DNA from 2 places in the Exiguobacterium sp. s102 genome. Region 1 is predicted to be linked to the other one. Evidence: riboswitches for the same ligand, from Rfam matches in the RefSeq annotation. Region 1 holds a riboswitch; the other holds the start of a gene.

Region 1 (12,550 bases):
GCGTGCCGTCTTGACGGAACACTCGGAAATCGATGCCGATGGTTCATTCACGAAGTTCGTGTATGCCACATTCGAGCGTGCCGTCGATCTCGAAATCGAGTGGAGTGAGTATGTCCTGCGTGACTTAGATGGACTAGATGTCAGTGAAATGCGTGATTACGTCAAATATCTCGCGAACAAGCGCCTTCGTGTCATTGGTCTCTCCCATCTCTATGAAGGACATGACGAGGACGTCATGCCGTGGATTCGTGCGTATTCGGATGACTCGATGAATGCGACGAAATCCGATTTCTTCGAACAAAAATCACGTTCGTATGCAAAAGTGACGGATGCGAACGGATTTGACGATTTGTAAGCCGAATAAAATGTAAGCAGAAAGAACTAACTGATGTAAATTTATCTACAAAATCAGTTAGTTCTTTTTCTAACGCCGAAAAAAACCGAAAATTTTGATTTTTAAGGGGGTGGTTCGAAAAGAACAAAAAAAAGCAGCTGCTAAAGCGCAACTGCTTTAATACGGCAGGAAAGAATGAGCCTTCAACTGCGCGTTGCGTTCGAAAAAGCATTGGCGTGCCTTTTCGAACAAGAATAGTATTATTGTGTTGTATTAAACAATACTACATATGCGTTTTTAGGTAAATCTCTTTATTATTTAATTAAAGTTGAATAGTGAATCTTCCCTGCTTAATAGGGAAGGAGTGGAACTCTCATGTGTAAAATTATTCCGCATTATAGAAATTCCCATTGGGTCTGCGGTCATTACCGTGGAAACAATTGGATTGACGCACACTTTCGTTCAGGTTCATTCGTAAATGGCCATTGCCAATTACGTTTCGACTTTTAATTGAGTAATCAATCTGAATTAAATTATGGTTGCTTCACTGTGAAATTTCATATAATCTAGGACAGGTGAGGTCATGCTCGACTCCTGCGGAAAAACAAGTTAATCATGACCCTGGAAGATGCAACGCATCTGAAGCGGCATGATGACTTGTCCGCGGAAAGCGAGCAGACCGGACGTGTCCTTTTCAGACTGTAGACAACGTGTTATCGGGAGATCAAGCGTCTTCTTTCGTTGCTTTCCTCGGGCGAGGCGCAAGCCGTTGCTCCTTAATCCTAACGGACAATGAGCAGGGTCTTGCCTGCCTCTGAAAGTGCGTTGAAAACGCACTTTTCCCGTAGGAGTCAACGAAACGTGACGCTTTTTAAGGAATACCATGAGGAAGATCCAGCCATGCAGACGCTTTAAAGACGAGGCGAGACAGGGAAGCGCGAACGGATTGCCTCTTGTTATCGCATGTTTACGCTTCTTAATCGTTTGTCTACACGTTGCTGTCTTTTTTACATATTTTTCTCTTTTCCTTTAATAAAAAAGCAAGAAAGCAAAAAAAAGGGCCGGACTCGAAAAGTCCGGCAGAATCAGGGGGAATACTTGAAGTCTTGCTACTAAAATGTTCCCTCGGAAAATAAAAAATAAACAATTTAAAAAATATTTTTTACCATCCGTAAAAAGTATGTTATTATAAGTTGATGAATTTAGTTAGGGAGTGTATAAACTATGGCAAACTTTGAAAAAGACCAAGTCGTTACTGGTAAAGTAACTGGTATTCAAAACTTCGGTGCTTTCGTAGCACTTGACGAGCAAACACAAGGTCTCGTCCACATCTCAGAAATCTCACACGATTACGTAAAAGACATCAACGATTACGTAAAAGTTGGCGATGAAGTAACTGTTAAAGTTCTCGACATCGACGAAGCTAACAAAAAAATGAAGCTTTCGATCAAAGCAACTCAGGAAGCTCCAAAACGCGAAGCACGCGCTAAAGGCCCACGCAAAAACGCTGGACGCCGCGATGCAGGTCCTGCTTTCAAACAAGAAGAAGCTCCTGGCTTCAACGTGTTAAAAGGCAAATTGGAAGAATGGATTGAAAAATCAAACTTCCAAAAATAAGAATCTTTAAGAGAATCGACATCGGTCGGTTCTCTTTTTTTTTACGTTATAAGCATTAAAATAGATGCGAAAGGGGAATGTGTGGATAATGTAAGATGTTCATTACTTATCGAGGGGGCAACACACAATGGAAAACTTTCAATATCGCAATCCAACGAAATTAATTTTTGGTGACGGTCAAGTCAGCCAAATCAAAGAAGAACTTAAAACACTAAATGCTAAGAAAGTCATGCTCGTCTTTGGTGGCGGAAGTATTAAACGCAACGGCGTCTATGACGACGTTACACGCGAACTGAACGAAGCAGGAATCGAATACGTCGAATGTGATGGCGTTGAACCAAACCCACGCATCGAAACAGCAGAGCGCGGCATTAAGATCGCACGTGAAGCAGGTGTTGATGCATTGCTCGCACTAGGTGGCGGTTCTGTCATCGACTGTACAAAACTGATCGCAGCAGGTATTCCGTATGAAGGTGAAGCATGGGATCTCGTCATCGGGAAAGCGACTCCGGAAACAGTCATTCCATTCGGTACCGTCTTGACACTTGCAGCAACCGGTTCAGAAATGAACTCTGGTTCTGTCATCACGAACTGGAAAACGCAAGAGAAATACGGTTGGGGTAGCCCGCTTACATTCCCGACGTTCTCAATCCTTGATCCAAAATACACGGTCAGTGTTCCAAAAGACCAAACGATTTACGGGATTGTCGACATGATGAGTCACTGTCTTGAGCAGTACTTCCACACAGCACACGCACCTGTCCAAGAACGGATGACAGAAGGCGTCATGAAAGCTGTCATCGAAGCAGCACCAAAACTCGTCAACGATCTTGAAAACATTGAACTTCGCGGAACGATTCTCTTCGCAGGTACGATGGCACTTAACGGCGTACTTCAAATGGGAGCACGCGGTGACTGGGCTTCACATAATATCGAGCATGCCGTCTCAGCGGTTCATGACATCCCACACGCAGGTGGTCTTGCAATCCTCTTCCCGAACTGGATGCGCCACGTGTTAGACGAGTCAAACGCACATCGTTTCGTCACACTCGGTGAAAACGTCTTTAACGTCGACACAGAAGGTAAATCAGAAATCGAAGCAGCTCATGCGACGATCGATGCAATCAGTGCATTCTGGACATCACTCGGTGCACCAAACCGTCTCGCGGACTACGACATTAAAGAAGATACAGTCGATTCAATCGTCAAGTCAGCAATGACACGCGGTGATTTCGGTAACTTCAAATCACTTGGTAATGAAGATGTTCGTGAAATCGTAACGGCAGCGTTATAAGTTTCTCTAACATTTGCTAATCTTTTCACAAAAGACTTGAACGACCTTCCTTCTTGCGTTTTAATGAGAAGGAAGGTCGCATTTGTTTGCGAATGAATAAGGAGGACGATGGAATGACAACGGTACGTTTTGATTATTCGAAAGCATTACAATTCGTAGGGCAACATGAAGTAGATTACATGGCAGACACGGTTAAGACATTACATGGAGCGATTCATAATGGCACAGGTGCCGGCAGCGACTTCCTCGGATGGGTCGACTTACCGACGAACTATGACAAAGCGGAGTTCGCTCGCATTCAAGAATCAGCTGAAAAAATCAAATCAGATTCAGACGTCTTGCTCGTCGTCGGAATCGGTGGATCTTACCTCGGAGCGCGTGCCGCAATCGAGATGTTAGGTCATTCCTTCCACAACCTGTTATCAAAAGACGAGCGGAAGGCGCCACAAATCATTTATGCGGGTCATAACATTTCATCGACGTATCTGCACGATTTATTTGAAGTGCTTGAAGGAAAAGACGTCTCGGTCAACATCATCTCTAAATCAGGGACGACGACGGAGCCGGCAATTTCATTCCGATTGTTGAAATCGTTCATGGAAGAGAAATACGGTCAGGCTGAAGCGAAAAACCGAATTTATGCAACGACGGACAAAGCACGTGGGGCGTTAAAAACACTTGCTGACTCAGAAGGATACCAGACGTTCGTCATTCCGGATGATGTCGGTGGACGTTTCTCTGTCTTGACACCGGTCGGTCTTTTGCCAATCGCTGCTGCTGGTATTTCAATCGAAGAATTGATGGCTGGCGCGCGTGACGCACAAGAGAAATTTGCGAACGAAAACCTGGCTGAAAATGAAGCATATCAATATGCTGTCGTCCGAAATGCATTATATGCAAAAGGAAAAACGATCGAGCTTCTCGTTAACTACGAACCAGCGTTACATTATGTATCAGAATGGTGGAAACAGTTGTACGGAGAATCAGAAGGAAAAGACTTCAAAGGGATCTTCCCGGCAGCGGTCGACTTCTCGACAGATTTACACTCGATGGGTCAATACGTGCAAGAGGGGCGTCGTGATTTGTTTGAGACGGTCATTAAAGTCGGTCAAGCGCGTCATGAATTGACGATTGAAAAAGATGCACAAGATCTTGACGGCTTGAACTTCCTCGAAGGGAAATCAATCCAATTCGTCAACGATAAAGCGGCAGAAGGGACGTTACTTGCTCATACAGATGGTCAAGTTCCGAACTTAACAGTCGAATTACCAGAGATGACGCCGTACCATCTCGGATTCTTGTTCTACTTCTTCGAAAAAGCTTGCGCGATGAGCGGTTATCTTCTTGGAGTTAACCCATTCGACCAACCGGGTGTTGAGGCATATAAGAAAAATATGTTCGCACTTCTCGGAAAACCTGGTTTTGAAGCAGAAAAAGCAGAGCTCGAAGCACGCTTGAAATAAGTTGGAAAGGCATCTCCTGGATGACAGGGGATGCCTTTTTTTGTCATTCTCCTCGATTCCTACGCACTTTCACTTTTAGAATGCTTTCGAAACAGGTAAAGTGAAGGTAGAAGAAGAAATGAGGTGCACGTACGTGATTAGATTTTTAGATTACTATCAAAATCAAGTTGAGTTGAGTTTCGATGATCATCCTTTCTCGACAAAACCTCTCCATGTCTGGGTCATTGCCGTGTACGAGGGGAAATGGCTATTGACGCATCATAAGCAGCGCGGGTACGAGTTTCCTGGGGGAAAAGTCGAACCGGGTGAAACAGCGGAAGAAGCGGCACGCCGGGAAGTGATGGAGGAGACAGGCGGTAGCATCGCAAGCCTCGCCTACATTGGTCAATATCGTGTCGAAGGACGAGGCGATACAATCATTAAGAATATCTACTTCGCCGAAATCGAATCACTCGTTCCGCATCTCGCTGTCGATGAGACAGACGGAGCCTTTTTGTTGGACGACCTCCCGCAGCGTCTTGACGCGAATCGAAAATACAGCTTTATGATGAAGGACCGTGTCCTTCCGGAGACACTTCGTGTACTCGCCGAACGCCGATTGGTTTGAATTGCCGAAGCAAGGTCCCTTCCGGACGTTTCGTATATACTATGAAACATCTGATCACGAACGGGTCGGTGCCTATGTCGTTTTACCGACACGTCCGAATGGGCAAGGGATGCTGTATTTACGTGGCGGGACACGTAATATCGGAATGGTTCGACCGACGCGACTGATGCAGTTTGCTCAAGCCGGATTTTTAGTCATGGCCCCTTTTTACCGAGGGAACTTAGGAGGCACAGGGAAGGAAGATTTTGGTCATCATGATATTCGTGATGCAACAGGGGCATATGATTGGTTAACCCGTCACGCGGAACGCGTCTCGGTGTTTGGCTTCTCTCGTGGTGGGCAGATGGCCTTGTTGTTGGCACATCATCGCCCGGTCGCGCGCACGGTCTCATGGGCAGGGGTGACGAATCTCGTCTGGACATATGAAGAACAGAGAACGATGCAAAAAATGTTACGCCGTTTCACGGGTGGATTGCCAGAGACGCAACAACAAGCGTATCAAATCCGTTCGCCGCTCTACGCCGCTCCACAAGGGCAAGTCTTGCTGATTCACGGACGGTACGATCAAAAGGTTCGCTTACGTCATGCAACGAATTATGCTGCGCGCTATCCGAGTCAGACGCGGCTTCGTATTTACGAGCAGGCCCATCAATTTCCGTTGCACGAAAAATTTGCTGTGACGAAGGAAATCATCGATTGGATGTTGCGCTGATGGAACATAGGATGTAGTCACCTCGAACAGCCGGGGTGACTTTTTTTAGGAAATCAGTAACATTGATATGTTTTAAAAAAGCATTTTTTAAACAAAAAACAATATTTGGTATACTAGAAAATATGAAGTGAACAATAGGGTGGAAGACAAAAGGGGAGAACGGGATGGAAATCTTGCTGGCACGACAACCAATCGTGAATCGATCCGGTGCCATCGATGCATTTGAATTATTATATCGTTCAGTGGAAGCGCCTGCTATTTTTGATGGTGAATTAGCGACGATGGACGTGTTGACGAATACGCTCGTCCATTTAGGTGTCGATCGAGTGGCAGAAGGAAAACGTTTATTCATCAATTTCACCGGTGATTTATTACAAGGTGAGCTGATTGATCACTTAGATCCGGAACGATTTGTCATCGAGGTGCTTGAGACCGTCGTCATCGATTCACATATGCTGTCGGTTTTGAAAAAATGGAAAGAGGCTGGATTTCAATTGGCCTTGGATGATTTCGTGACGGATTTATTACGAAATCATGGTCCAGAGTTGTTTGATTTAATTGATTTAATAAAAATTGATATCGAAGCAATCAACCCACGTGAACAAAGTGCGATTTTACATATCGTTAAACGAAACTATCCGCATATCCGTTTGTTGGCAGAGCGTGTCGAAACGCATGAAGATCATCTTCGTAGTTTGAGCATGGGGTACGACTGGTTCCAAGGCTATTTTTATGCAAAACCGATGTTGATGAAAGGGAAGGCTGTTCCGCCACAATTGCCTGTATTGTTAAAGATGTTGAAGTGGCTCGAATCAGATGAGTATTATGACCAAGTCGTCGATGAAATCGAAGGAAATCCATACATTAGTGTGCAAGTCCTCCAGCTCATCAATTCTCCCGGGATTGGTCTTCGAAATACCGTCGAATCCGTTCGTCAAGCGATTTCACTACTCGGGTTTTCACAACTTAAAAGTTGGATTTCGTTAATCGTTTTACGAGAGATGCGACTTGCGAGTCCGTACAAGTGGTCAGACGAGTTGTTGCGTTCTTCACTGCATTGTGCCAAGTTATGCGAGTTATTTGCACTTGAAACAAAGACGTTACGTCCGGAAAGTGCCTACATGATTGGCTTACTCTCGCATATCGATGCATTACTGTCAGTCGATATTGATGAAATCATTGATCAATTACCAATCGAGTCGACGTTGAAAATCGTGTTACAAGGAAAAGATCATCCGTTTCGTGATTGTTTATTGCTCGCGATTAGTGCCGACCGTGGTGAATTTGAACAGTTTGAAAAACTAACCCATCGTTTTGGTATTTCAAAACAGCGTGCCTATGCACTATTAAAAGAGAGTCAAGATTGGTTGACTAAAAAAGAACTTCATTTGCAACCGGATGAAGAAGATTCAATCGTCTGATGGACGTTAAAAGGCACCAGCTCACTGAACATACAGTGTCTGGTGCCTTTTAATTATCTTAATTTAATTAAACACGTGGCCCTGCTGATTTGATTTCAGTAGTTGCACTGTCGAACCGTGTGAAATTTTGTTTGAATTTAGTCGCCAAAGCCCGTGCTTGTTGTTCATACGCATCAGCATCCGACCAAACTTTGACAGGGTTGAGCAAGTCGCTTGGGACACCAGGGACTTCGAGCGGCATGTGTAGCCCGAAAATCGGATGCTCTTCCGTCGGGATATCAGCGAGTGTGCCGTTGACAGCTGCATTGACCATCGTCCGTGTATATGCAAGCTTCATCCGACTTCCCGTCCCATATGCGCCACCCGTCCAGCCTGTATTGACGAGGTAAACCGTGACACCGTGCCGGTCGATGAGCTCACCGAGCATCGTTGCATATTTTTCAGGAATGAGCGGTAAGAAGGGTGAACCGAAGCATGTCGAGAATGTCGCTTCCGGTTCTGTTACGCCACGCTCTGTCCCGGCTAACTTCGATGTATACCCGGATAAGAAGTGATACATCGCTTGCTCCTTCGTCAACTTACTGATTGGCGGCAGGACGCCGTAAGCATCAGCTGTTAAAAAGACAATTGTTTTCGGATGTCCGGCGCGTGATGGTACTGCAATATTATCAATCGCTGTAATCGGATAAGCGGCCCGTGTGTTTTCCGTTTTTGACGTATCATCATAGTCAGGAATTCGTGCATCATCGAGGACGACGTTTTCAAGGACAGTGCCAAACCGAATCGCATCAAAGATTTGTGGTTCTTTTTCACGCGATAGGTTGACCGTTTTTGCGTAACAGCCACCTTCGATATTGAAGACGCCGTCGTTGGACCACCCGTGCTCATCGTCACCAATCAATTGACGACTGTCGTCAGCAGACAGTGTGGTCTTACCAGTACCGGATAATCCGAAGAATAAGGCGACGTCACCCTCATGACCGACGTTAGCCGAGCAATGCATCGATAAGACGTCTCGTTGAGGTAAAAGGTAGTTCATGACAGAGAAAATCGATTTTTTGATTTCGCCCGCATATTCTGTTCCACCGATTAAGACAATCCGATGTTCGAATGACATGGCGATGAACGTTTCGGAATTCGTTCCATCGACTTTCGGATCTGCTTTGAAGTGAGGCGCATAAATAACCGTGAAAGGCTCAAAAGCAGCTTCTGTCGGATATTCACGCAAAAATAGTTGTTTTGCAAACAAATTATGCCAAGCATATTGTGTCACGATCCGAACCGGAAGGGTAAAATGAGTGTCTGCACCAGCAGCAGCTTCTGTGTAGTAGAGCTGATCTGCTTCATTCATGTAGCGAAGAACTTTTTGTAAAAGTTGCTCGAAGTTGTCTGCTTCCATCGGTTGATTGACATGGCCCCAATCGATATGTGACTCGCATGACTGATCGCGAACAATGAACTTGTCTTTAGGTGAACGACCTGTAAATTTCCCCGTTTCTACAGACAGAGCGCCATTTTCAGCAAGAACCCCTTCTTCGTTACGAATTGCATGTTCGACTAGCTCAGCAACAGATAGTTGTTTGAACACATGCTCCTTCTTGAGTAGCTCTTCGATATTCAGGACCGTCATCGGCATCCTGACCCCACCTTTCCCCTACGTTGGTTTAGCTCTGACATTTAGTATGACACATTTATTATATATGACATACTAAAGGATGAGCAATCCTTTTTTAGCGCTGATTTCTATTTATTTGGAAACGCTTTCAGCATTAACAGTTTAACATCTCTTCGGGAAAGTTTCGACTAGAAATTAAAACGTAGCTTGACAGAGTGGTCACAACTTTATATCATGTAATTCGTAACGGATACTCTTATTCTGAGCAGGTGGAGGGAACAAGGCCCGAAGAAACCCGGCAACCGTCCTACATTAAGAATTCTATTAATGAAGGAAAAGGTGCTCTCCTGAAGCGAAGTAAACACTTCGAACGATAAGAGGGTAAAGGAAGAACGCACAACCTTTCCCTGACCATTTTTTGGACATGGAGAGGTTTTTTTTCATTTTACCGTCCCACTCAACTAGGGGAAATGAGTACACCGTCAAATTCTTTTTTGGGAGGGTCAAACATGACAAACCTTAATCGCCGACTATTTACGTCGGAGTCAGTTACTGAAGGTCACCCGGATAAAATCTGTGACCAAATCTCGGATTCTATCTTAGATGCAATCCTCGCAGCCGATCCGAATGCTCGTGTCGCTGCTGAAACATCTGTCACGACAGGACTTGTCCTCGTCGCAGGTGAAATCACGACATCGACTTATGTCGATATCCCGAAAGTCGTTCGCGAAACAATTCGTGAGATTGGCTATACACGCGCTAAATATGGTTTCGATGCAGACACTTGTGCTGTATTGACTTCAATCGATGAGCAATCAGCAGATATCGCTCTCGGTGTTGACCAAGCGCTTGAAGCACGCGAAGGTAACATGTCAGATGAAGAAATCGATGCAATCGGTGCAGGGGACCAAGGTCTCATGTTCGGTTATGCAACGAAAGAAACGCCTGAATTGATGCCACTTCCGATCTCACTTTCACACAAACTTGCTCGTCGTCTCGCAGAAGTCCGTAAAACTGGACAACTTGACTACCTCCGTCCGGATGGTAAGACGCAAGTAACTGTAGAATACAATGAGAACAACGAACCGGTTCGTGTCGATACAATCGTCATCTCAACACAACATGCAGAAGAAGTGACGCTTGAGCAAATCCAAGCAGACCTGAAAGAGCATGTCATCGCACCTGTGATTCCATCAGAATACATCGATGCGGAAACAAAGTTCTTCATTAACCCGACAGGTCGCTTCGTCATCGGTGGACCACAAGGTGATGCAGGATTAACTGGACGTAAAATCATCGTTGATACGTATGGTGGCTATGCACGTCATGGCGGCGGCGCATTCTCTGGTAAAGATCCAACAAAAGTTGACCGTTCTGCAGCATATGCAGCACGTTACGTCGCGAAAAACCTCGTAGCTTCTGGTCTTGCAGATAAAGCAGAAGTTCAACTTGCGTATGCGATTGGTGTCGCGCACCCAGTATCGATTGCAGTTGATACGTTTGGAACAGGTAAACTTCCAGAAGCACAACTCGTCGAACTCGTTGCCGAAAATTTCGATCTTCGCCCAGCAGGGATCATCAAGATGCTTGATCTTCGCCGTCCGATTTATCGTCAGACAGCAGCTTATGGTCATTTCGGTCGTACAGATATCGAATTACCATGGGAGCAAACTGATAAAGCAGCAATTCTTGAAGAACAAGCGAAACGATTCGCTTAATTTTCAGTTCAGAAGCAGACTCGCACGAGTTTGTTTCTGAACTTTTTTTGTTTGTCTCGAATTTTGGAGGGAAACGAATGATTTTTCTAGAACAGGGTAAAAGAACATGTACCGGTAAACGGAAAAAAGGGGGAGTCCGATATGGAGATACGCGAAGCAATTCCTACTGATGCGGCACGCATTCATGATATTGCCATCACCTCTTGGATGGATACGTATGAAGAGATTTACTCGGAAAGCTCGAAAGCCCATTTCGTACAAGAGGCGTATCCGCAAGAAGAAGTCGTTCGAGCAATTCGGACGGCGGAGGAAGCGCGGGGAGAATATTTCAATGTCGCCATTATCGAGGAAGAAATCGTCGGTTTCATCCATGCAATCGATGTTGACGGCACGTGGGAAATCGTTCGCTTGTACGTACTACCGAAATATCAACAAAATGGGATTGGGCGAAAGTTGATTCGTGAACTTGAACACCAAGGTGCTTCCCCAATTGAAGTCTACGTTGAATCAAGAAATTATAAAGCGCGCCAGTTTCTAGTCTCTTTCGGTTTTAAAGAAGAAAGTGAAACGACTGAAGAAATTTTCGGTCAAGTGGAACCTGTGACACGCTTAAAGCGTATATATGAATGAAAATCCAACTTAAGATGGTTTTGACATCAAGATGTAAACGTTATAATACAGAGATACTTGTATGAAGAGGTGAGTTTGTGGAAGATCAAGCAACAGGAATTATCGTACTTGTCTATCCCCTTCAACTGCGAGCGACGCCGAGCGATGCGTTAATTCGAGTCCTTGAAAAGGATTATGAAGTGTTACGTGTAGATGCTCCGCGCCGGATATCGCTTGAGGAACATCAACAACTGCTGAAGGATGCTTTACGAGAAGCCGGAAAACGAAAGTTACCGATTCATATCATCGCCTGCAGCATGGGCGCACTCGTCGTCAACCGGCTACTGCAGGAATATGAATTGCCGATTGCGAGTTTGTCGTATATTTCGCCGTTATTTGATTGGCATAATTCAAAACAACTCGGTGGCGTCAAACAAGTATTTGCAAGTGCATTCGATCGTTTTCGACCGGATGCGCCACTCGGGATGTTGCCGTTTGGTCAAAATAGTGAAGATACGGCACGTCTCGGTGAGTTGACATATGCACAGTACCGGGAGATTGAAGAAGAAATCGTCTTACATGATGAAGAGCGGAAGAAACTACCGCGAGTCAACCTCGCTTGTTTTTATGCACCGGACGATCAATTCGCGGACGTAAAATATACGTTAGAGATTTGCCGGAAAATGGGTGGCGATCAAATCTATCTTCAACGGCTCCATGGATTTCCGCATTTCAGCTTTGAACGTCTCAATACGCGGTTCGCTGAAAAATTATTGCTTTTTTTGAAGATGGTTGAGGAATGACAAAAAAGACGCTGTCGTGCTGACAGCGTCTTTTGCTATTAATCGAGTGTTTGCTTTTTTAATTTTTTTTCGATGGCGATGATGAAAGGTGGATTGTTTTGTTGATTGAGAAAACGATACTGTAAGACGGCGTAGTCTTGCTGCGAAAGACTTTCGACATAATCGAGAACAGCATCCCGTTCACGTCTTCCTTCTACATGTCCATGATAGATGACGAGGACGATTAAACCGCCGGGTACGAGGACGGGTAACAAAGCACCTAGCGCTTCTAACGTATCTTCACCGGTCGTCGTGACGGACTTGTCACTTCCTGGTAAATAACCAAGATTGAAAACGCCCGCTCGAATCGGACGGGCT
Region 2 (12,550 bases), 240 kb from region 1:
TGACAGCGCAAGCGAGCCTTGCGCTTTTTCCCGTAGGAGTCACGATGAAGTGAATCTTTTTTAGCTTTTCTATATAGAAGGAGATACTAGAAATCCTGTGATGCGTCGCGTTTCCTGACACGAATCGCTTTCGAGCGAAAGAGCAAGCAAGCGCAACCCTGCAGTGAAACGAAGCGGCGCGAAGGCTTGCCGCTCGGAGACGATTTGGGAAGGATGGGCGACGCATTCTACGAATCAGAAAATATGTGGTGTCAGTCGGTGGAAATGAATGTTAAGAGGCGAAAAGATTCCTGCTTCTCGTGCTTTCCTCGGGCGAGGCGCAAGCAAGCCTTGCGCTTTTTCCCGTAGGAGTCACGTGGAAGCAAATCTTTTTAGGCTTTCTAATGGAAGAAGACCTGAGAAAGGCTGCGATTCGGGAAGAGGGGAGCGACGAGTAACAGAGATACTATCGAAAAAACGGACGGCCCACCCCTGTTATTGAAAGGAGGTGGAGCCGTCCGGTTTTTTATGGCGTTTACCCTTTTAAGAAGTGGCAAGACGAAGGTGTTTGCGTAAAAGTCAGACAGACACTCCTGCTCAATTCGCCCAGTCTGGTTTGCTGAATCCTTTGAATGATTTTTCGATCACTTCATTAAAATCATCCGATTTGACGACAGCGGTTAAGTCTTTGGCCAGTTGTTTGTCTTCGTCACTTGTCTTAACAGCGACTAAGTTGCGGTACTGCTCGTTCATCGTCTCGAGTGCGAGTGCATCGAGTAAGTCGAACTTCGCAGCAAGTGCGAAATTTCCGGGAACAGCTGAAATATCAACACTTTCGACAGCGCGTGGGAGCTGAGCGGCTTCAAGCGGTTTGATGACGAGTTTCTTTGGATTTTTGATGATGTCCTTTTCTGAGACGGTCAATGGATCGGTATCTGCTTTTAGTTCAATCCAACCTTGATCCGCTAACAGGTTCAAAGCACGTGCCTGGTTCGTCGGATCGTTCGGTGTCGCGACTTCAGCACCTTCTTTGACATCGTCCAACGTTTTATAGGACTTGCTGTATAATCCCATCGGTGCGGTTGGGACAGTGATCAACCCTGTGAGATCGAGATTTTTTTCTTTCGCAAACGTTTTTAAATAAATCGAGTGCTGGAACAGGTTGGCATCGATATCACCGCTCCCGAGGGCAAGGTTCGGTTGAATGTAATCACTGAATTCGACGATTTCGACTTTGTAGCCTTTCTTTTCGAGTCCCGGTTGAATCGCTTCTTTGACCATATCGCTATACGGACCACTCGTCGCCCCGATTTTGATGGACTTCGTTTCTTCATTTGCACTGCTGTCACCGCATCCGGCTAAGATGCTTGCTCCTAATAATCCTGTTGCTAAAAAGGCATAGCGTTTTTTCATCGTAATCTCTCCCTTGCGTTCTCTATTTGTAAGTTATCGTTTATCGGCGACACGTGCGAACCGGTTGCCGAGTGCCTGAATGACTTGAATGATGACGACAAGCACGACGATCGTCATGATCATGACGACGTTATCGTACCGGTAATAACCGAACCGGATCGCGAGGTCACCAATTCCGCCGCCACCGACAATCCCTGCCATCGCTGAGAATCCGATCAGACTGATCAAGGTCAACGTCAAGCCTTGAATGATTCCGGGCAATGCTTCCGGAAGGAGAACACTGATAATGATGCGAAGCGGTTTCGCCCCGCACGCTTCTGCTGCTTCAATCAAGCCGGGTGGAATCTCACGGAGTGAGGTTTCGACGAGTCGGGCGAGAAACGGAATCGCGGCGACGCTCAAGCTGACCGAGGCGGCAGCGGGACCGATCGTCGTCTTCGTGATGAGTTGCGTCAATGGAATCAAAGCAACGAGTAGGATGATGAATGGTAACGAGCGGACGATGTTGATGGCGAAGTCCAACGTCGTTCGAATGAAAACGTTTTGGAAAAAGAGTCCGCGGTCGGTGATGAATAATAAAATCCCGAGTGGAATTCCGATGATGATGGCGAAGGCGAGTGAAATGCCGACCATGAAGGCCGTCTCTCCGAGTGCTTTCGTTAAGTCGGGAAGCATTGTCGTAAACCGGTCAAGCGACATCTTGAATCACCTCGATTGCGTGCAACTGTCCCTCGAGCCAGGTTAAGGCACGATTCACGTGCAGTGTCGGTCCCGTCAAACTGACGATTAAGACGCCAAACGCGACGTCCTGAATGTAGTCGACCTTCCCATGCAGGATGCTGACTGCGATATCGAATTGTTTGATGGCTTCAGATAAGGTACTCTCACCTGTTTTTTCACCCGTGAACTGAAGTCGAATGACTTTGCCGGGTGTCGTCCGTAAAATCCGTTCCGGCAACTCGATTTGGAGTGCCGTATCGACGTAATGTTTTGTGACCGGATGTTCGGCTTGACTAAATATGGCGTAAGTCGAAGCGACTTCGACGACTTCACCGTGCGCCATGACGGCGACGCGGTGACAAATTTGTTTGACGACGTCGATTTCGTGGGTGATGAGGATGATCGTCAAACCGAGCCGGGCGTTCAAATCTTTCAGTAAATCGAGAATCTGGAGCGTCGTCACGGGATCGAGCGCTGATGTCGCTTCGTCACAGAGTAAGACGTTTGGATTGTTGGCGAGCGCTCGTGCGATGCCGACGCGTTGTTTTTGTCCACCACTGAGTTGGCTCGGGTAGTTCGTCTCGAATCCTTCGAGTCCGACGAGTGCCGTTAATTCTTGAATCCGTTTCGGGAACTCACGCCGTTTGACACCGGCAGCCTTTAAGGCGAACGCGATATTGTCGGCAACGGTGCGGGACTGAATCAGTTGAAAGTGTTGAAAGATCATACCGACCCGGAGACGGAGTTTGCGGAGAGACGTTTTGGAGACACGTGATAGATTGGCTCCGTCTACTATGACCGTACCGCTCGTCGGTGTCTCGAGTCCGTTAATCAACCGTAAGAGTGTACTTTTTCCGGCGCCGGATTCACCGATGATGCCGAAAATTTCCCCTTGTTCAATCGTTAAGTTGACATCGTTTAATGCAAAAATCGGTGTACGGTCACGGACAAATTGTTTTGTGATGTGTGCGAACTCAATCATGATGTTTCCCTCCCTATACAAAAAAATCGCTTTTTTCCAGTTAGAGAGCAACCAGAAAAAAGCGACGAATTGTAGAATTTCGTAACTTATCTCTCAGAACAAAAGAAGTTCTGTAGGATGTGGCACCGTTCCATTACTGGTGGTTGCCGGACGTCGTTGGGCCTAATCCCTCGGTCGCTCTCGATAAGTAGCTATGCTGTTGGGATTTACTTTAACGGAAATGATTCCCATCTGTCAAACGTTTTTTCAGAATTATTCGGCAACGGCGGTTTGGAAGAGCTGAAGGGTCCCGATTCGTTTGACAGCCTCGACGAGTCGGTCGACATCGGCAATCAGACTGATCCGGACGTAACCTTCACCGTATGTACCAAAGAAATGACCCGGTGTCACGGCGACGTGCGCTTCGTCGAGCAGGTGATCGGTGAAGCTTTGTGACGTGAAGCCGGACGGAACAGGGAGCCAGACGAAGAACGAACCACCCGGAACCGGTCCTGCCCAGCCGATTTCGTTTAATGCACCGAACAACGCATCGCGTCGCGTCTCATACAAGGCGCTCAGTTCACGGACACATGTCTGGTCGCTTGAAAGTGCGACCGTCGCTGCATGCTGGATCGGTGTGAAGGCACTGACGTAAAGGTGTTCCTGGTATGTTTCGATGCTCGCGATGACGGACGGATTACCGATTGCAAAGGCAATCCGGAAGCCGGACATGTTGAACCGTTTAGAGAGTGAAAACAACTCAATCCCGACATGCTTAGCGCCTTCCGTCTGGAGGAAACTCCGCGTCGGACCATCGAAACTGATCCCGCCGTACGCTAAGTCATGGACGACGCAAATGTCATGTGCATCAGCGAACGCGACCGTCTGTTCAAAAGCCGCTGCCGTCGCTGTCGCACCGGTCGGATTACTCGGATAGTTGAGGAACAACATCCGGGCTCGTTCGACGTCAAGCGAATCGAGGAGATCATAGTCAGGCAAAAAGCTATTTTCAGCGAGAAGCGGAAGCGTGATCGGATACGCACCGGCAAGTGCTGCGCCCGATAAGTAATCCGGGTAACCTGGATCCGGGACGATGACCCCTTCACCGGGATTGACGATCGTCTGCGGAAGGGCGACGATGCCGGCCTTGCTTCCGAGTAAAATCGCGACTTCTGTCGCCGGATCAACCGACACGCCAAATTCTGATTCATAAAAATTAGCGACGGCCTGTTTTAAGAAATCATGTCCGCGAAACGGCGGGTATTGGAGATTGCTTGCATCATCGATGGCTTGTTTTAAAGCATCGAGAATATGTACGGGTGTCGTTTGGTCCGGTGTTCCTTGACCAAGCGTGATGACGTCGTGTCCTGCGGCTTTGACGGAACCGATCCGTTGGGCAAGTTCTGCGAAGACGGGATCGGGCAAGCGATCGATGGCGATCGATGGGGCGAAATGTTTCATCTCTGTTCCTCCTTCGGGTATTGTCGTCAAGAATAGCGAATTTTCAGTCAAAATGAAAGAGGTTTTTTAAAATCCCTTAAAAATTAGAAGAACATTCCAATTTCAGACGACGTTCTTGATACACTAGACAAGTAATCGATCGACTACTAGACGGGAGATGGAAAAGATGAATCGGACCTGGTGGAAAGAAGCCGTCGTTTATCAAGTGTACTGGCGGAGTTTTAACGACTCGAATGGAGACGGGATGGGGGACTTGCGGGGCGTGATTGAAAAGCTTGACTACATCGCCTCACTCGGGGTGGATGTCATTTGGCTTAACCCCTGTTATACATCACCTGATATCGACAACGGTTACGACATCGCTGACTATTACGGCATCATGGAGAAAGCCGGCACGATGGCAGATTTGGACCAGCTGATTGAATCGGCGCATGCGCGCGGCTTAAAAATCATTCTCGATCTTGTCGTCAATCATACAAGTAATCAACATCACTGGTTTGAGGAGTCGCGCCGTGATCAAACGAATGATAAGTCAGATTGGTACATTTGGCATGACGGGGAAAAAGGAACACCACCAAACAATTGGCGGTCGTATTTTGCGCCGAGTCCATGGACGTGGGATGAAGGACGGCAACAGTACTATTTTCATTCGTTTGCTTCAGAACAACCTGATTTGAACTGGGAACAGCCTGCCGTCCGTCAATCTGTCTACACGATGATGCGATGGTGGATCGACCGAGGCATCGATGGTTTCCGGATGGATGTCATTAACTTGATTAAAAAACGAGCGGCGTTTGACGATGTGGAGGATCCGTTTGACTTGTCCTACTTAGGCAATCAACCGGGAGTCCATGAATTTTTACAGGAGATGCATCAGGAAGTTCTTGCGGGGAAAGAATTGTTTACGGTCGGGGAGATTCCGTTTGTCGGTCCCGAAGATGGGCTGTTATATGTCAGCGAAGAACGTCAGGAGTTACAGACGTTGTTTCATTTCGAAGTCGCCGATGACATGGAAGAAATGGACCTGCTGCGGTATAAACAGATTCAAAAACGGTGGTATGATGCGCTGTACCCGAAAGGCGTCGCTTCACAATTTTTGAATAATCACGATCATACAAGACAAGTCACGCGCTTCGGTAGCGAGTGCTATCGTGTCGAGAGCGCCAAGTTACTCGGCTTGATGCTACACACGTTACCGGGTATCCCGTATGTCTATCAAGGAGAAGAAATCGGGATGACGGGTATTCGTTTCTCGGATGCTTCTCTGTACCAAGACGTCGCCTTCCGTAATCGTTACGAGGAGCGCGTCGCAGCGGGAGAGCCGAGTGGCACTGTCTTGTCATCGATGCAGCTACGGGCGCGGGATAATTCGCGGACACCGATGCAATGGGATGATAGCCGGGCAGGCGGATTTACGACAGGGGCACCATGGATGACGGTCAATCCGAACTATAAAACAATCAACGTGCAGGCAGCTGAACAGGATCCGCAATCGGTTCTCGCGTTTTACCGGGAGTTGATTCAATTACGAAAAGAACATCCTGTCATGGTGTATGGCGTGTATCGTGATTTGGCGATTCAGGATCCTTATCTTTACGTATATGAACGGGAATTCGCAGGGGTGACGTGGCGAATCGTCTTGAACGTCCATGATGAACAGGTCGAAACGACATTCGCCTTACCGAATGAACAGTTACTTCTCTCGAACTATGAAGAGAGTGCAAGTGAGATCTTACAGCCCTATGAGGCGCGTCTGTACCAAACGAGTCGGTGAAATAGTGAAGGGTCTCATCTTAGGAAAATACAAGAAAGTGACACGCTAGAAAAAGTGCCGTGGTTTTGAGGAACATTCTGATCGAGGGTCATGACAAGAGTTAGGTCCCGCTGATTTCGAACGGGCTGATGAAAAAAGAAGGAGCTGACTCAAGAGTCGCTCCAACATCAATCAGAGTGACGGACGGTTTTGTTATCCTCACCGCGAATCGCGCTACCTTTTCCCACAGGGGTCGAGGATGAACGTTCCCGTCCTCCATTAAGTAAATGGCCGATGACCCACTTTTGACGGGATCATCGGCCATATCTGTACAAATGTTTATTGTTTCAGATAGTTGAGTGTTTGACTGAGATACGTATGGAAAAAGTCCTGATTCCTTTTAATCGAGAGTGGTTCCCGCTTTTGAGTCAGACCCTTTGAGCGTGTAGAAAAACGTGTGCGAGAAGTGAATACGCTATGTCTAGATGCGATCAGTTCCTCGTCTCGTCTTCAAAGCGACAGGGGCGCGAACGATTGCTTTTTTCGGTTTAATGCGATTCAAGACGGATTGCGCTCTAAATCGGCTGCATGAATTGTCTATACTTACGCTTTTATCTCCCGCACTTCCTGCTTTTTAAGCAAGACAAAGGGTTCGGTAGATTGTTGTGGGATCAGCGTTTTAACAATTGTTCAAACCGATCGACAGCTTCACGCATTTCATAGCTCGGTGCGAGAACGAGAGGACCATGTCCAGTCGCAAGGATGTCGGGCGTCAGTTCCGTCAATTGATGGGCGGACTTCAAGGCGACGTCTTTATCCCAAGTCGCGAGAGCAGGGAACGGGAACTGCCAGCGCGTATCGCCGGAAACAGCGATTCCGCCTTGTGTTTGGAAGGCATCTCCGGCAATCAACGTCCGACTGCCTTCATGCCATAAGGAAATCGAGCCCGGGGTGTGCCCGGGAGACGTAATGACGCTCAGGCTTCCGACTTGTTGGCCGCTTTCAAGCAGACGGTCTGGTCGTGTCTTGATGTTTTTCGGGATGCCCCCTTTTAAGGGTGTCGTCTCTCCTTCACGAAGCGATTCGTCACCGCTAAGAAGCGCTGCGTCGCGGTAACTGATTGCCACTTCGGCGAGTGGAAAGGCATTCGCTAAGAAGTCGAATGAACCGACATGATCAGCGTGGGCATGCGTCAAGATGATGGAACGTAACGGTTTGTGATGGGACTTGATGACGCGATGGATTGCTTTGGCGTTCAGTGAAATCCCGGTATCAATCAAGGTCAGGCTGTCGGCTTCTTCAAAAAGGTAACAGTTGACCGGGAAAAAAGAGGGTGTCGTCTGTAATTGATGGAGTCGTTCAATCGTTGAGATCCGCATAGCGTTTCACTCCCTCGTTAAAATAATCGTCGATACTTTAGTATCACCTGTTTTAGTACAGACGTCTACAAAAAAACTCCTCGACTGGACCGAGGAGTAAACAAAAATTAATACGTGACTTCGAAGACGGCACCAGCATGCGCAGAATCGTCTCCATCTGCCGCTGTCGTGACGAGCAGACGATCTTCATAAGCGATTGGGCACGTCGGATTTGCAACCGGGAACTCGATGTGTGCGAGCTTCTCACCCGTTTCAAGATTCCAACGTGTGATGCAAGAACCGGCATAATGCGCGATGAAGACATGTCCATCCCGGTCTTTCGTCATGCCGTCCGGAAAACCATCTTCTTCTTCTAAATCGATTGCTACGCGGCGATTCGTCAAGGGCTGATCAGGTGCGTAGTCAAAGGCGTAGACTTTTTTAGTCGGTGTGTCGATATGGTACAGCGTCGTTCCGTCCTCTGACCAGACGAGACCATTTGAGTTCGTGAGGCTTTCGAGCAAGACATCAATCGAGCCATCGTGACGCAAACGGTAGAGACTGGCCGTTTCCCCGTCCTCTTCATTGATGCTACCGGCTACATACTGCGCAGATGGATCGAGTTTACCGTCGTTCATCCGGTCCGAGTCGGGCATCGTCAACTTCGTTTCGAGTGAGAGATGACCTTCTTTCAGATCGAATGTTCCGAAACCATGTTCTGAAGTCACCCGGAGAAAATCAGGGGCATCAGTTAAAGCGATTGAAGTGATCGCGCTCGGTACCTGGAACGGCTTCAAGGCCTCAGTCGTCAAATCATATGAAAAGAACAGCTTGTTTGGAATGTCAACGAAATAAAAGCGTTTCGTTTTGGCGTCATAGACAGGCGATTCGCCTGTTTTACATGCTACATCAATAAAAAGTGAGACTGTCATATATGTTCCTCCTACGTATGGTCTTGCTTGAATCAATCAAGTAAAGACAAATTACCATTGCTATCTTAATGAAGAGAGCGATATGAGTCGTTTGTGTCGTGATCTAAAATGAATCATAGTATCCACAGTAAATGTACCTGTTTTACTTTAATCTAAAACGTCCGCTCGAAAATTCAATCGATTCTATTAAAAAAGGTCTTCAGCTCGGAAGTTTACCGAAATGAAGACCATCCTTTAAATTAACGGCTTTTGACAAGAAGACTGACAGCTTCCTTAACTAAGTCTTCTGTTTGTCCCTCACCACTGGCTTCAGCCTCTTTGACACATTCAATCAAGTTTGAGCTAACGACGACACCAATCGTCCGGTCCATTGCTGACCGTGCAGCGGATAACTGAGTGATGACGTCACGACAATCTTGACCTTCTTCCATCATCCGTAAAATACCGCGCAGTTGTCCTTCAATCCGACTGACCCGATTTTTCATCTTTTGATCGTAATCCATTCGTTTTCCTCCATTCTAAGGTGCAACACGTATTCTCGATACCTTCATGCTATGCCCATCATGGTATTTCTGTCAATTCAATCGATTTTTCAGCTATATTTTTTGATAGAACAGGGAATATGGATGTGATGGAGAAAAATAATCAAAATAACGAAAGAAAACTAAAACGATTTTGCGTCAGCTTGCGTATACTATATGATAAGGCTGACTAATCACAAGGGGGAGAAGGATGCATACTCAATCCGATGAATCGCTTTATCATCAGATGCGTGGAGGAGATGAACAGGCTCTTGAAACGTTATATGATAAATACGAGAGGCTGTTGTTTTCATTCGCACATCGCTTTACGAACAACGATCGATTATCTGAAGAAGTTATTCAAGAAGTCTGGATGAAGATATGGAATGGACGTGTTGACTTCAATACGGAGAAAGGAAAGTTTTCTTCGTGGGTGTTGACGATTACCCGAAATGCTGCGCTTGATTGTTTACGGCGTGAAAAGCGACAACCGACAATTGAAATTGAAGAACGAGACGGTGGGTTTGATGAACCGGTCGAACGAACGGTCGTCGAACGGGAAACCGCTTCTGAAGTACGTGAAGCGGTCCAAGCATTGAAACCGGAGCAACAAGAATTAATTGAGCTCGTCTATTTTAAAGGGTTAACGCAACAACAAATCTCAGATCAGCTCGAATTGCCCCTCGGAACGGTGAAGACGAGGATAAGGAGTGCGATTCAAGCGTTACGAAAATTATTGGAAGGGAGGGAACGTTGATGGAAGAACGTTGTCATGATTTAATTGATTACTTTAATGGAACGTTATCTGCAGCCGATCGAGACGCGTTCGAAGCACATCTTGCGACTTGTGACGACTGCAAGCAGGCGCTACAAGAAATGGAAGAATTGATGCTTCCCATCGCGGAATCACTTCCAGAACGACCGGTACCGGCTGGGATGAAATCAAGAATCTTAGGAGAAGTCCTTGCTTCGTCAAACGAGACGGATCAAGAAGCGCCTAACATTGTGAAAACAACACAGCCGACACCGGAACATGCCTCGGAACTCGAGACAAAACGTGCGAAAAAGCAAACGAGACGAAAAGTCCCACTCGGTTGGTTAATGAGCATTGCAGCGGTTCTCTTATTATCGCTTGGAGCGAACGCCTATTTCTTAGCGCAAGATGAACCAGAACAAACAGAAGCGTTAGCGCTGGATGAAGTGAACGGCATGGGAAATTTCGAGAGTACGGCTTCGATTCAAGGATCGAGCATGATCTTTACGAAAGACGATAAAGAATACATGCTCGTTCAATTGAAAGACTTGCCACCGCTTAAAGAAGGCGAGTTGTATCAGATGTGGACGATTCAAGGCGATCAAGTACAGGCGAACGGAGTCATCGAACAAGATGGTCAAGCAGCAGCAGTCTTTGCACTCAAAGGCAGTGGAAAGATTGATGCCGTCGCGATTACGGTCGAACCTGAACCAGATTTAGAACAACCAACCGGAGCAGTCATTGCATCCGCTACACTATAAAAGAAGAAATTTCGAGGGATCCACAAATGTGGGTCTCTTTTTTGTATATTTCGTACAAAATAGTCGAAAAACACATCAAACTGTTTGAACTACCTCCACCTAGGCTTCGCTTAGAGGTGGAGGATTCCTGAGTGATCCGACCTAACGGTCGAAAATTGATCAGGCTAACCCCGTCGTACCGACGGTTGAAGAAGCTAAGAGGCGTTCAGCTTCTTGTTTGAGGTTCAGTCCTGCGTTCACATCGCGGTCGTGGTGGATGCCGCAACTCGGGCATGTCCATTCACGCAAGCCAAGATGTTTCACGTCTTTGTGTTGATGTCCGCAACTGGAACACAGTTGACTAGAGGCGAAGGTCTTGCCGACTTTCACGACGGTCTTTCCGTACCATGCCGCCTTGTATCCGAGCATGCGGAAGAACTCCGACCAACTGACCTCAGAGATGGACTTGCTCAACTTGCGATTCTTCTGCATGTTCTTCACCTGCAAGGTCTCGATGCCGATGACGTCGTGGTTTTTGACGATCTCGATCGATACCTTGTGCAGGAAATCGGTTCGCTTGTTCGCAATCTTCTCGTGGATGCGGGCGACTTTCCGCTTCTGCTTCTGGTAGTTCTTCGCCTCGGAAAGTGTTACTTTCTTGTCCAAGGTCAACCGTTGACGACGAGAGAGTTTACGTTGTTCACGTGCCAGCTTTTTCTCAAGCGAACGGAAGTAACGGTCATTCTTGTACACCGTGCCGTCCGACAGGATGGCACGGTGCTTCAACCCGACATCGACGCCGACGGATGAGCCCGTCTTCGGCATTTCGTTGCTCTCCTGCTCGACGAGCAGGGAGACGAAGTATTTTCCTGAAGCGTTACGCCGGATGGTCGCGTTCAAGATGCGTCCGACGACCTGCCTCGAGTTGGCGAAACGCACCCACTTTAGCTTTGGAATTTTGATTTTTGCGCCGACAATCGAGACTTCTGGAAGTTGAGACTTACCTTGAATGTTCGTCTTATACGATTGAACAGGGTTGCACTTTGACTTGAAGCGGGGCTGTTCGTTCTGCTTCTTGAAGAAGCGGTCAAAGGCATCGGCAAGATGCTTGACGCTTGTCTGCACAGGCGTGCTATCGACTTCTTTCAACCAGTCGAACGCCTGCTTCAACGACGGGAGTTCTTTCGAACAAGACCCGTAGGACAGTCCTTTACCTGTCGCTTTGTATGTCTCATCCCACTTCGCTAAAAAGTGGTTGAAGACGAAGCGCGAACAACCGATCGTCTTCGCGATCAGGATTTCCTGCTCTTTTGTCGGGTAGATTCTGAATTTGTAGGCCTTGTGAGTCAACATGATGTTCACCTCCTTACAACGGATATACCCGAAAGAGAGGGTGGCGATTCATCTCCCACTTTCATTAGGGCTTCATCCGAATTGTTTAGAATTGGGCGTATTCTCGCCTGATTTTGATAAAAATTCGAAACAGTACTGAAAGAAATGACGAATTAAGACGATACTAATAGGAATGTCAGTCAAAAAGAGAGGCACTTACACAATGAATGAATGGATCATACTACCGAAACACTATGAAGAGGCACTGGTCATCCTATCGGTTATCGTCGCCATTGTCGGATCCTACGCCTCGCTTGAACTCAATCGACGCTTGGCTAAAGCGACATCCTTAAGAAAACGAACACTGCTTCTTTCATCATTGACGATGGGGTTATCGATTTGGGGCATGCACTTTATTGGAATGGGTGCATTCGAATTATCGGTCGCGGTCAATTATGACTGGGTCCTGATGTTACTCTCGGTCGTACCCGCGATCACGGCTGCATGGATTGCCTTTTATTTATTATATTATTCTGCAATCACGCGTAAAAAAGTCGTGCTTGCAGGTTCACTCATCGGGATTGGAATTACAATGATGCATTACCTCGGGATGGCCGCGATGCAGT

The links. A riboswitch is a leader RNA that binds a small molecule or an ion and turns the genes downstream of it on or off. The one in region 1 is predicted to bind S-adenosylmethionine.
Region 2: another riboswitch for S-adenosylmethionine. It lies ahead of KNQ02_RS00550 (methionine ABC transporter ATP-binding protein); the one in region 1 lies ahead of metK (methionine adenosyltransferase).

The regions. Positions count from the first base shown of each region.
Region 1 covers NZ_JACSML010000001.1:358,513-371,062, forward strand. Annotated here, with positions in the region: gene KNQ02_RS01730 (ribonucleotide-diphosphate reductase subunit beta) at 1-355, shown strand, start outside; gene yugI (S1 domain-containing post-transcriptional regulator GSP13) at 1,559-1,951, shown strand; gene KNQ02_RS01740 (iron-containing alcohol dehydrogenase) at 2,079-3,245, shown strand; gene KNQ02_RS01745 (glucose-6-phosphate isomerase) at 3,359-4,708, shown strand; gene ytkD (RNA deprotection pyrophosphohydrolase) at 4,842-5,315, shown strand; gene KNQ02_RS01755 (alpha/beta hydrolase family protein) at 5,287-6,027, shown strand; gene KNQ02_RS01760 (EAL and HDOD domain-containing protein) at 6,192-7,448, shown strand; gene pckA (phosphoenolpyruvate carboxykinase (ATP)) at 7,516-9,084, opposite strand; SAM riboswitch class I at 9,317-9,443, shown strand; gene metK (methionine adenosyltransferase) at 9,573-10,781, shown strand; gene KNQ02_RS01775 (GNAT family N-acetyltransferase) at 10,923-11,411, shown strand; gene KNQ02_RS01780 (alpha/beta fold hydrolase) at 11,489-12,193, shown strand; gene mnmM (tRNA 5-(aminomethyl)-2-thiouridylate-methyltransferase MnmM) at 12,232-12,550, opposite strand, start outside.
Region 2 covers NZ_JACSML010000001.1:118,086-130,635, forward strand. Annotated here, with positions in the region: gene KNQ02_RS00540 (MetQ/NlpA family ABC transporter substrate-binding protein) at 577-1,392, opposite strand; gene KNQ02_RS00545 (methionine ABC transporter permease) at 1,426-2,091, opposite strand; gene KNQ02_RS00550 (methionine ABC transporter ATP-binding protein) at 2,081-3,094, opposite strand; SAM riboswitch class I at 3,178-3,284, opposite strand; gene KNQ02_RS00555 (aminotransferase class I/II-fold pyridoxal phosphate-dependent enzyme) at 3,347-4,534, opposite strand; gene KNQ02_RS00560 (alpha-glucosidase) at 4,701-6,308, shown strand; gene KNQ02_RS00565 (MBL fold metallo-hydrolase) at 6,959-7,666, opposite strand; gene KNQ02_RS00570 (SMP-30/gluconolactonase/LRE family protein) at 7,774-8,577, opposite strand; gene KNQ02_RS00575 (metal-sensitive transcriptional regulator) at 8,817-9,080, opposite strand; gene KNQ02_RS00580 (RNA polymerase sigma factor) at 9,310-9,855, shown strand; gene KNQ02_RS00585 (anti-sigma factor) at 9,855-10,613, shown strand; gene tnpB (IS200/IS605 family element RNA-guided endonuclease TnpB) at 10,773-11,945, opposite strand; gene KNQ02_RS00595 (putative bifunctional diguanylate cyclase/phosphodiesterase) at 12,148-12,550, shown strand, end outside.